DNA from 4 places in the Enterobacter sp. KBR-315C3_2022 genome. Region 4 is predicted to be linked to each of the others. Evidence: predicted binding sites of a transcription regulator. Region 4 holds the regulator's gene; each other region holds the start of a gene.
What was found. Region 4 encodes PhoB, which activates phosphate uptake and scavenging genes when phosphate is short. Its sites were predicted from a motif close to CTGTCATAAAACTGNCNNAT; they were not measured.
Positions count from the first base shown of each region.

Region 1: a site for PhoB is predicted at 1,157-1,176, ahead of pstS (phosphate ABC transporter substrate-binding protein PstS). Genes of this name have one in related genera too.
Region 2: a site for PhoB is predicted at 1,198-1,217, ahead of glpT (glycerol-3-phosphate transporter). Genes of this name have one in related genera too.
Region 3: a site for PhoB is predicted at 1,226-1,245, ahead of opgB (phosphatidylglycerol--membrane-oligosaccharide glycerophosphotransferase). Genes of this name have one in related genera too.

Region 1 is NZ_JBGKEB010000044.1:4,032-6,220, forward strand. It holds gene AB8804_RS22855 (fimbrial protein) at 1-970, shown strand, start outside; gene pstS (phosphate ABC transporter substrate-binding protein PstS) at 1,265-2,189, shown strand, end outside.
Region 2 is NZ_JBGKEB010000002.1:265,008-267,196, forward strand. It holds gene glpA (anaerobic glycerol-3-phosphate dehydrogenase subunit A) at 1-1,074, opposite strand, end outside; gene glpT (glycerol-3-phosphate transporter) at 1,331-2,189, shown strand, end outside.
Region 3 is NZ_JBGKEB010000006.1:51,634-53,822, reverse strand. It holds gene dnaC (DNA replication protein DnaC) at 1-500, shown strand, start outside; gene AB8804_RS08390 (DUF2501 domain-containing protein) at 587-1,069, shown strand; gene opgB (phosphatidylglycerol--membrane-oligosaccharide glycerophosphotransferase) at 1,340-2,189, shown strand, end outside.
Region 4 is NZ_JBGKEB010000004.1:73,059-75,247, forward strand. It holds gene sbcD (exonuclease subunit SbcD) at 1-811, opposite strand, end outside; gene phoB (phosphate response regulator transcription factor PhoB) at 998-1,687, shown strand; gene phoR (phosphate regulon sensor histidine kinase PhoR) at 1,709-2,189, shown strand, end outside.

The DNA of each region.
Region 1 (2,189 bases), on a different contig from region 4:
GGGCACACACTTACTCAATCTGAATTTCTCCAAAACCAACATCGCGGCCAAGGATAATATTGTCGGTAAATCAATGATCGACATCGCAGAAGCGACCGCGGCGGATACCTATAAGGTGACCTGTACCTGTGATTCCGCCCACCGCTTAACTAAAAAATTTACAGCGATTTATTACACCGCCGATCCTTCAAACAGCCTGATATACGATAAAAAAATCAGCGGAATCAGTTTCTACAACCTGAATGAGTATCTGGATGTAGGCGTAAAGATCTTTATCAAAAACGTGGGGTATACAGCTGTTCCTTTTGAACATGTCTCCAATCAAAGTACGGCAAGCCACTCGTGTGACTCGAAGACTGGTATCGAACTGGATACAGGCAGCTCCGCCATGCTCTCCTTTTACATCAAAAAATCGATCACCGGAGAGGTGACTATCCCCCTGACGGAAGTTGCGCTGGTTTACGGAGGCATTTCAAGCAATTTATCTCGCGGGGATGTGCTTGCGAACGTCAAAATCAAGGGATCGATCACGGCTCCTCAGGAGTGCGATATTGATGATGGCCAAATTATTAAAGTCGACTTTGGGGAAATCCCGGCCTCTGAATTTAGCGGGACCCGTGGGGCGGCCGTGATGAGTAAAAAAGTCAAAAAAACCGTATCCGTGAGCTGTACTGGCCTGGAAAGAACGCAAAAGGTGAGCGCTGATTTTAACGCGACCTCAGCCAGCATCGATGGCTCTATGATCAAAACCAGCAACAGCGATGTCGGGATCAAGGTATACGATGAAAACGACAAAGAGATCAGCGTAAACGGTGGGGATCTGCAAACCGACATGGGAAAAACGAGTGTGTTAGGGAAAACGACGGGCACAATCACTTTTTCCGCTGCGCCTGCCAGCATGACGGGAAGCAGGCCGAAACCGGGCTCATTCACAGCCGATGCGACCCTTACTCTGGAGTTTACGAACTAACCTCTTCATGACGTTTCAACCGCTGGCGCTCGCAGGGCAGTTTTTCCGAGCGTCAGCCTTCGTTTAAGACAATCGTTGTCATATTCACCTTTCTGCGCCAGGCTTTGTTCATATTTTTATGACAGTTGTGTGAACGCGTAATAATTAATTCCGTTAAGTATCATTGTCTTAAGTTAAATGCGCGCGTTGTCATAAAACTGTCATATTTCGTACATTTATCTGTCACCTGATTGTCCTATTTTGCTCATCGTAGCCACTTAAACAACGATTTACGAAAATCCTGCAGGAGACATTATGAAAGTTATGCGTACCACTGTCGCAACTGTTGTCGCCGCGACCTTATCGATGAGCGCTTTCTCTGCGTTTGCAGCAGCAAGCCTGACTGGCGCTGGTGCAACCTTCCCTGCGCCGGTGTATGCCAAATGGGCAGATACCTACCAGAAAGAAACCGGTAACAAGGTTAACTATCAGGGTATCGGCTCCTCCGGTGGCGTAAAACAAATTACCGCTAACACCGTTGATTTCGGCGCATCAGACGCTCCGCTGTCTGATGAGAAACTGAATCAGGAAGGCCTGTTCCAGTTCCCGACCGTGATCGGCGGCGTTGTGCTGGCCGTTAACATCCCTGGCCTGAAATCAGGCGAGCTGGTGCTGGACGGCAAAACCCTGGGCGACATCTACCTGGGCAAAATCAAAAAATGGGATGACGAAGCCATCACCAAGCTGAACCCGGGCGTTAAGCTGCCTTCGCAGAACATCGCCGTGGTTCGCCGCGCTGACGGTTCCGGCACCTCCTTCGTCTTCACCAGCTATCTGGCGAAAGTGAACGACGAGTGGAAATCGAAAGTCGGTTCTGGCTCTACCGTTAACTGGCCAACCGGCCTGGGCGGTAAAGGCAACGACGGTATCGCCGCGTTCGTACAGCGTCTGCCGGGCTCTATCGGTTACGTAGAATACGCCTATGCCAAGCAGAACAACCTGGCCTATACCAAGCTGGTTTCTGCTGACGGTAAGCCGGTGAGCCCTACCGAAGAGAACTTCGCCAACGCCGCGAAAGGCGCTGACTGGAGCAAATCCTTCGCGCAGGACCTGACTAACCAGAAGGGCGACGGCGCGTGGCCAATCACCTCTACCACCTTCATTCTGGTTCACAAAGATCAGAAGAAGCCTGAGCAGGGTGCAGAAGTGCTGAAGTTCTTCGACTGGGCATACAAAAACG
Region 2 (2,189 bases), on a different contig from region 4:
GTAGGTCATCAGCTTGCCGCCGGTAATGGTGATAAAGCCGTCCATGCCGTCGCGCTCCGCGTGGTCGAGCAGCACGATGCCGCGGCTGACGCTGCGCCCGCTCGGATCGTTATCGCTCGCCACCAGCGGGCGCACGCCCGCGTAGGCGCGCAGAATGCGCGTTTGCGCCATCACGGGCGCGAGCTTTTCGCCCTCGCGCAGCAGGATATCGACCTCTTCGGCGGTCACGCGGTTGTAGTCGATCTCGCTGTAGTCAACGTGGGTGGACGTGGTGCCGATAAGCGAAATGGTATCGCCGGGAACCAGAATGTCCGCGTCCGACGGCCTGCGGCAGCGGTTGATGACGTGATTGTTGATGCGGTGGTCGAGGATAAGCAGCGACCCTTTCGCCGGGAACATGCGGACCGACAGTTCGGCATACTCCGCGATGCGCTGCCCCCAGATCCCCGCCGCGTTGATGACGACGCTGGCATACAGCTCGCCGTGTTCGCGATAGCGCGTATCGAATACCCGGACGCCGCGAACGGTGCTGCCCTCGCGGATAAGCCCGGTGACCTCGTGCCCGGTCAGGATGCGCGCGCCGTGCTCGCGGGCGTCCAGCATGTTGGCGGCGGTGAGGCGAAACGGATCGACGGTGCCGTCGGGGACTTTCACCGCGCCTATCAGCGCCGGGTTAACGGAAGGCTCGATCTGGCGCGCAAGGGCAGGATCGATGGCTTCTGCGCTAATGCCCGCCGCCCGGCAGGCGTGGATAAAGGTTTGCTGAAACGCGAGGTCGTCTTCGGGAAGGGTGATGAACAGGCCGTCCGTCGGCTCAACGCAGTGGCGGGCAATGCGCTTGAGGATCTGGTTTTCCGCGATGCACTCGCGCGCGGACTCGCCGTCCGTCACCGCGTAGCGCGCGCCGCTGTGCAGCAGGCCGTGGTTGCGGCCGGTTGCGCCCGTGGCAATGTCGTGGCGCTCCAGCAGGGTCACGCTCAGGCCCCTGAGCGCGCAGTCGCGGGCGATCCCGGCTCCGGTTGCGCCACCGCCAATGATAATCACATCGCTGTAGCGAGGATTGTGAATTGTCATTGTCTTCCCTCATGTTCGTTTTTTTACCATTTAGACACATTAAAAGTGTGGTTTGTTTGATTTCGAACATAATCGAGCATTATTCGAAAATGAAACGTGATTTCATGCGCTATTTTGCGCATATTGTCATATTTCTGTAACAATCTGTGCGTTGATTCACAGTAACAATCAGCGTGATTTCTTAACATCGCCGCCTCTCTGGAGTTTGGGGCACAAGACCCCCCTGAAAATTCAACACCTGGCCACGGAGGCTGTCATGCTGAGTATTTTTAAACCTGCGCCGCATCGGGCGCGCCTGCCAGAGGCGGAGATCGATCCGCTCTACCGCCGCCTGCGCTGGCAAATCTTCCTGGGGATCTTCTTCGGCTATGCGGCGTACTACCTGGTGCGTAAAAACTTTGCCCTCGCCATGCCGTATCTGGTGGAGCAGGGCTTCTCGCGCGGTGACCTCGGGTTTGCGCTGTCGGGGATCTCTATCGCCTACGGCTTCTCTAAGTTCATCATGGGCTCGGTGTCGGATCGCTCGAATCCGCGCGTGTTCCTGCCCGCTGGCCTGATTCTTGCGGCGGCGGTGATGCTGTTCATGGGCTTTGTGCCGTGGGCCACCTCCAGCATCGCGATTATGTTCGTGCTGCTGTTCCTCTGCGGCTGGTTCCAGGGGATGGGATGGCCGCCGTGCGGGCGCACCATGGTGCACTGGTGGTCGCAGAAGGAGCGCGGCGGCATCGTGTCGGTGTGGAACTGCGCGCATAACGTTGGCGGCGGTATTCCGCCTCTGCTGTTCCTGCTCGGTATGGCCTGGTTCAACGACTGGAAGGCCGCGCTGTATATGCCTGCGTTTGGGGCGATCCTGGTGGCGATTATTGCCTTCGCGCTGATGCGCGATACGCCGCAGTCCTGCGGCCTGCCGCCAATTGAAGAGTACAAAAACGATTATCCGGATGATTACAGCAAGGAGCACGAAGAAGAGCTGACCGCAAAGCAGATCTTCATGAAGTACGTCCTGCCGAACAAGCTGCTGTGGTACATCGCGGTGGCGAACGTCTTCGTTTACCTGCTGCGCTACGGCATTCTCGACTGGTCGCCGACCTACCTGAAAGAGGTGAAGCACTTCG
Region 3 (2,189 bases), on a different contig from region 4:
GGCAGATGAACGCCCTCGCCGCCGCGCGCCAGTATGTGGACGAATTCGACGGCAACATCGCCAGCTTTATCTTCAGCGGCAAGCCCGGCACCGGGAAAAACCATCTGGCGGCGGCCATCTGCAACGAGCTCCTGCTGCGCGGAAAGTCGGTGCTGATTATCACCGTCGCCGACATCATGTCCGCGATGAAAGAGACGTTCAGCAACCGTGAAACCAGCGAGGAGCAGCTGCTCAACGATCTGAGCAACGTGGACCTGCTGGTCATCGACGAAATCGGCGTGCAGACCGAATCGCGCTATGAAAAAGTGATCATCAACCAGATTGTTGACCGCCGCTCCTCTTCCAAGCGCCCGACGGGCATGCTGACCAACCACAATATCGACGAAATGACCCGCCTGCTCGGCGAGCGCGTTATGGACCGCATGAAGCTCGGCAACAGCCTGTACGTTATCTTCGACTGGGATAGCTACCGCAGCCGCGTCACCGGCAAAGAGTATTAGGATTTTTGCTATAAATGCGCGTTGGGCCGCGGCGTTATACTGGCTCAACTTCCGGCCCACTACGGACCTCTTTTGAGTAAGCCATGATGAAAAAACAGATCCTCTTAAGCACACTCTTCAGCGCACTGCTGGCTGCTGGCACGGCGCAGGCCGCCTCCTGGCAGGATTCACTGACCAGCGCCGCGAATCAGCTGACTAAGGAAAGCGGTTCGACCCAGGGCGGACTGTCCGCATCTTCACTGACCGGCCTGCTGGGCAACAGCTCGCAAAGCCTGAGCGCGGGCACCATGAACAACGCGGCCGGGATTCTGGAATACTGCGCGAAGCAAAAGCTGGCGTCGGTAACGGACGCGCAAAACGTCAAAAATCAGGTGCTTGGCAAGCTGGGGCTGGACACGCAGGAGCAGAAGCAAGATACCAACTATATGGACGGTATTCAGGGCCTGCTCAACGCGCAAAACGGCCAGCAGCTCAATCTGAGCACCATCGGCAACTCGTCTTTGGGTAAACAGGTCAAAACCAAAGCCTGCGATCTGGTATTAAAACAGGGCGTTAACTTCATCTCCTGATCGACCCCATTTTCTGCCACAACACGCCGGGTTTATTGCGTTAGCCTTACGACCCGGCGTGAAATGAGCGTTTCCCCTCCTAAGCCCTCTCTCAGCGTCACCATACCTGGATGCGACTGCCGTCAAAGAAACGATTTTCTCAACCAAATCCTAACCACAGCACACTTTTGTGACACTAAAATTGCAGCTTAACGACATCGCGATTACATTGTATCACCCAAAAAATAAACGCTTAGCCAGCAAAGCAACTGGCGTCATGAGGATATGCTGTTGTCAGAGTTAATGTCCCTTGTCCTTTTTATGGCTTCCATCGGCATTTACGCGTGGAAAGCTGGCCGCAACACCTGGTGGTTTATCGCCACCCTGGTCGTGCTCGGCATTTTTATTGTTTTAAACATTACGCTTTATGCCAGCGATTACTTTACCGGCGACGGTATCAACGACGCCGTTCTCTATACCCTGACGAACAGCCTGACGGGCGCAGGTGTTGGTAAGTACATACTTCCTGGTCTGGGCCTGGTTGTTGCGCTTGTGGCAATTTTCGGTTCACTGGCCTGGGTGCTGCGCCGTCGTCGACACCATCCCTATCATCTCGGCTACAGCGTGCTGGCCCTGTTTCTGGCGCTGGCGTCCGTAGATGCCAGCCCGGCATTTCATCAGATTACGGAACTGGTGAAATCCCAGTCCCGCGACGGCGATCCGGATTTCGTCGCCTACTACAAAGAGCCGTCGAAAAAGATTGCCGCGCCGACGCTCAACCTGGTCTATATCTACGGCGAGAGCCTGGAGCGTACCTATTTTAATAACGACGCCTTCCCCAACCTGACGCCCGAACTTGGTGCCCTGAAAAACGAAGGCCTCGACTTTAGCCACACCGCGCAGCTGCCCGGCACCGATTACACCATCGCCGGAATGGTCGCCTCCCAGTGCGGCATCCCGCTCTTTGCGCCGTTTGAGGGGAACGCCTCCGCGTCGATGTCGAGCTTCTTCCCGCAGAATATTTGTCTGGGCGATATCCTGAAGAACTCCGGTTACGAAAACTACTTTATGCAGGGCGCGAACCTGCGCTTCGCCGGAAAAGACGTGTTCCTGAAATCCCACGGCTTTGACCATCTGTACG
Region 4 (2,189 bases):
GCGTTTCCACGCCGCTGAGCCTGCCGTCGGCAAACGTCACCAGATGCACCGATTTCGCTTTGCCGGTTTCATCAAAGCTGAGCGAAATGGGCGAGCCGCAGTAGCGAATGTGGTCGCAGCCGCCGATAACCTGCGCGCGGTGGATGTGCCCGAGCGCGATGTAGTCCGCCGGGGGGAAATTTTGCGCCGGGAAGGCGTCCAGCGTGCCGATGTAGATGTCGCGCACCGCGTCGCTTTTGCTGGCGCCAACGGTGGTGAGGTGCCCGGTGGCTATCACCGGAATGCGCTGCTCGCCGCGCAGGGCGCAGGCGTCGGCATACTGCTGGTGATAGTACCCGGTGATGCTTTGCAGCAGATGCTGCTGCTTTTCACCGCCGGAAAGCCCGGCCTGGCTTTGCACGATATCGCGCGGGCGCAGGAAGGGAACCGGGCACAGCACCGCGCCGGGCGTGCCGTCGCGCTTGGTCAGGATCTGCGGCGCGTGTCCGGCGCTGGCGACGACGGTGGTGTTCAGAAAGGCCAGAATGTCGCGGGATTCGTTCAGCGTCGCCACGGAGTCGTGGTTGCCGGCGACAATCACCAGATGGCAGCCCGTTTTCTGCAGATTGACCACGAAGCGGTTATAGAGCTCGCGCGCATAGCTCGGCGGCTGGCCGGTATCAAAAATATCGCCCGCCACGATAATCGCATCCACCTCCTGCGCCTGAGCCGTGTCCAGCAGCCAGTTCAGGAACGCGTCGTGTTCGGCCGCGCGGCTTTTGCTGTAAAAATTTTGACCCAGGTGCCAGTCCGAGGTGTGAAGTATGCGCATAGGAGATCCGTGGCAATAATAAGAAAGCAGGATTATAAACTGTCGAGGAACGGAAAATAACCGCTGTAATAAAACAACAGTTTGCCATTTATGGTGGTAATGTTTTTCATAAATCTGTCATAAATCTGACGCATAATGGCGCCGCATTACAAACTTGTAACCTAATAAGAGAAGACAGGGCAAAGTATGGCGAGACGTATTCTGGTCGTAGAAGATGAAGCTCCAATTCGTGAAATGGTGTGCTTCGTGCTCGAACAAAACGGCTTCCAGCCGGTTGAAGCGGAAGATTATGACAGCGCGGTAAACCAGCTGAATGAACCCTGGCCCGACCTGATCCTGCTTGACTGGATGCTGCCCGGCGGCTCTGGGCTACAGTTTATCAAGCACATCAAGCGCGAAGCGATGACCCGCGATATTCCGGTGGTGATGCTGACGGCGCGCGGCGAAGAAGAGGACCGCGTGCGCGGCCTGGAGACCGGCGCGGATGATTACATCACCAAGCCGTTCTCCCCGAAAGAGCTGGTTGCCCGCATTAAAGCCGTGATGCGCCGCATTTCGCCGATGGCGGTGGAAGAGGTGATTGAGATGCAGGGCCTGAGCCTTGACCCGACCTCGCACCGCGTGATGACCGGCGAAAGCCCTCTGGATATGGGGCCGACCGAATTTAAGCTTCTACACTTCTTTATGACGCACCCGGAGCGCGTTCACAGCCGCGAGCAGCTGCTGAACAACGTCTGGGGCACCAACGTGTACGTTGAAGACCGCACGGTTGACGTGCACATTCGCCGCCTGCGAAAAGCGCTGGAACTGAGCGGCCACGATCGCATGGTGCAGACGGTCCGCGGCACGGGTTATCGTTTTTCGACCCGTTTCTGAATAATGACAGGAGTGTGACGCGTGCTGGAACGTCTGTCATGGAAAAGGCTCGTCTTTGAACTGATCTTATGCTGTATTCCGGCCCTCATTCTGGGGGCGATCTTCGGCCATCTGCCGTGGTTTTTGCTGGCGGCCGTCACCGGGCTGCTGGTCTGGCATTTCTGGAACCTGCTGCGCCTCTCCTGGTGGCTGTGGGTGGACAGAAGCATGACGCCGCCGCCCGGAAGCGGAAGCTGGGAGCCGCTGCTCTACGGCCTGCACCAGATGCAGATGCGCAATAAAAAGCGTCGCCGCGAGCTGGGAAGCCTGATCAAACGCTTTCGCAGCGGCGCGGAGTCGCTGCCGGACGCGGTCATTCTGACCACCGAAGAAGGGACCATCTTCTGGTGTAACGGCCTGGCGCAGCAGCTGCTGGGCCTGCGCTGGCCGGACGATAACGGCCAGAATATCCTTAACCTTCTGCGCTACCCCGAGTTCACGCTGTACCTGAAAAAGCGCGACT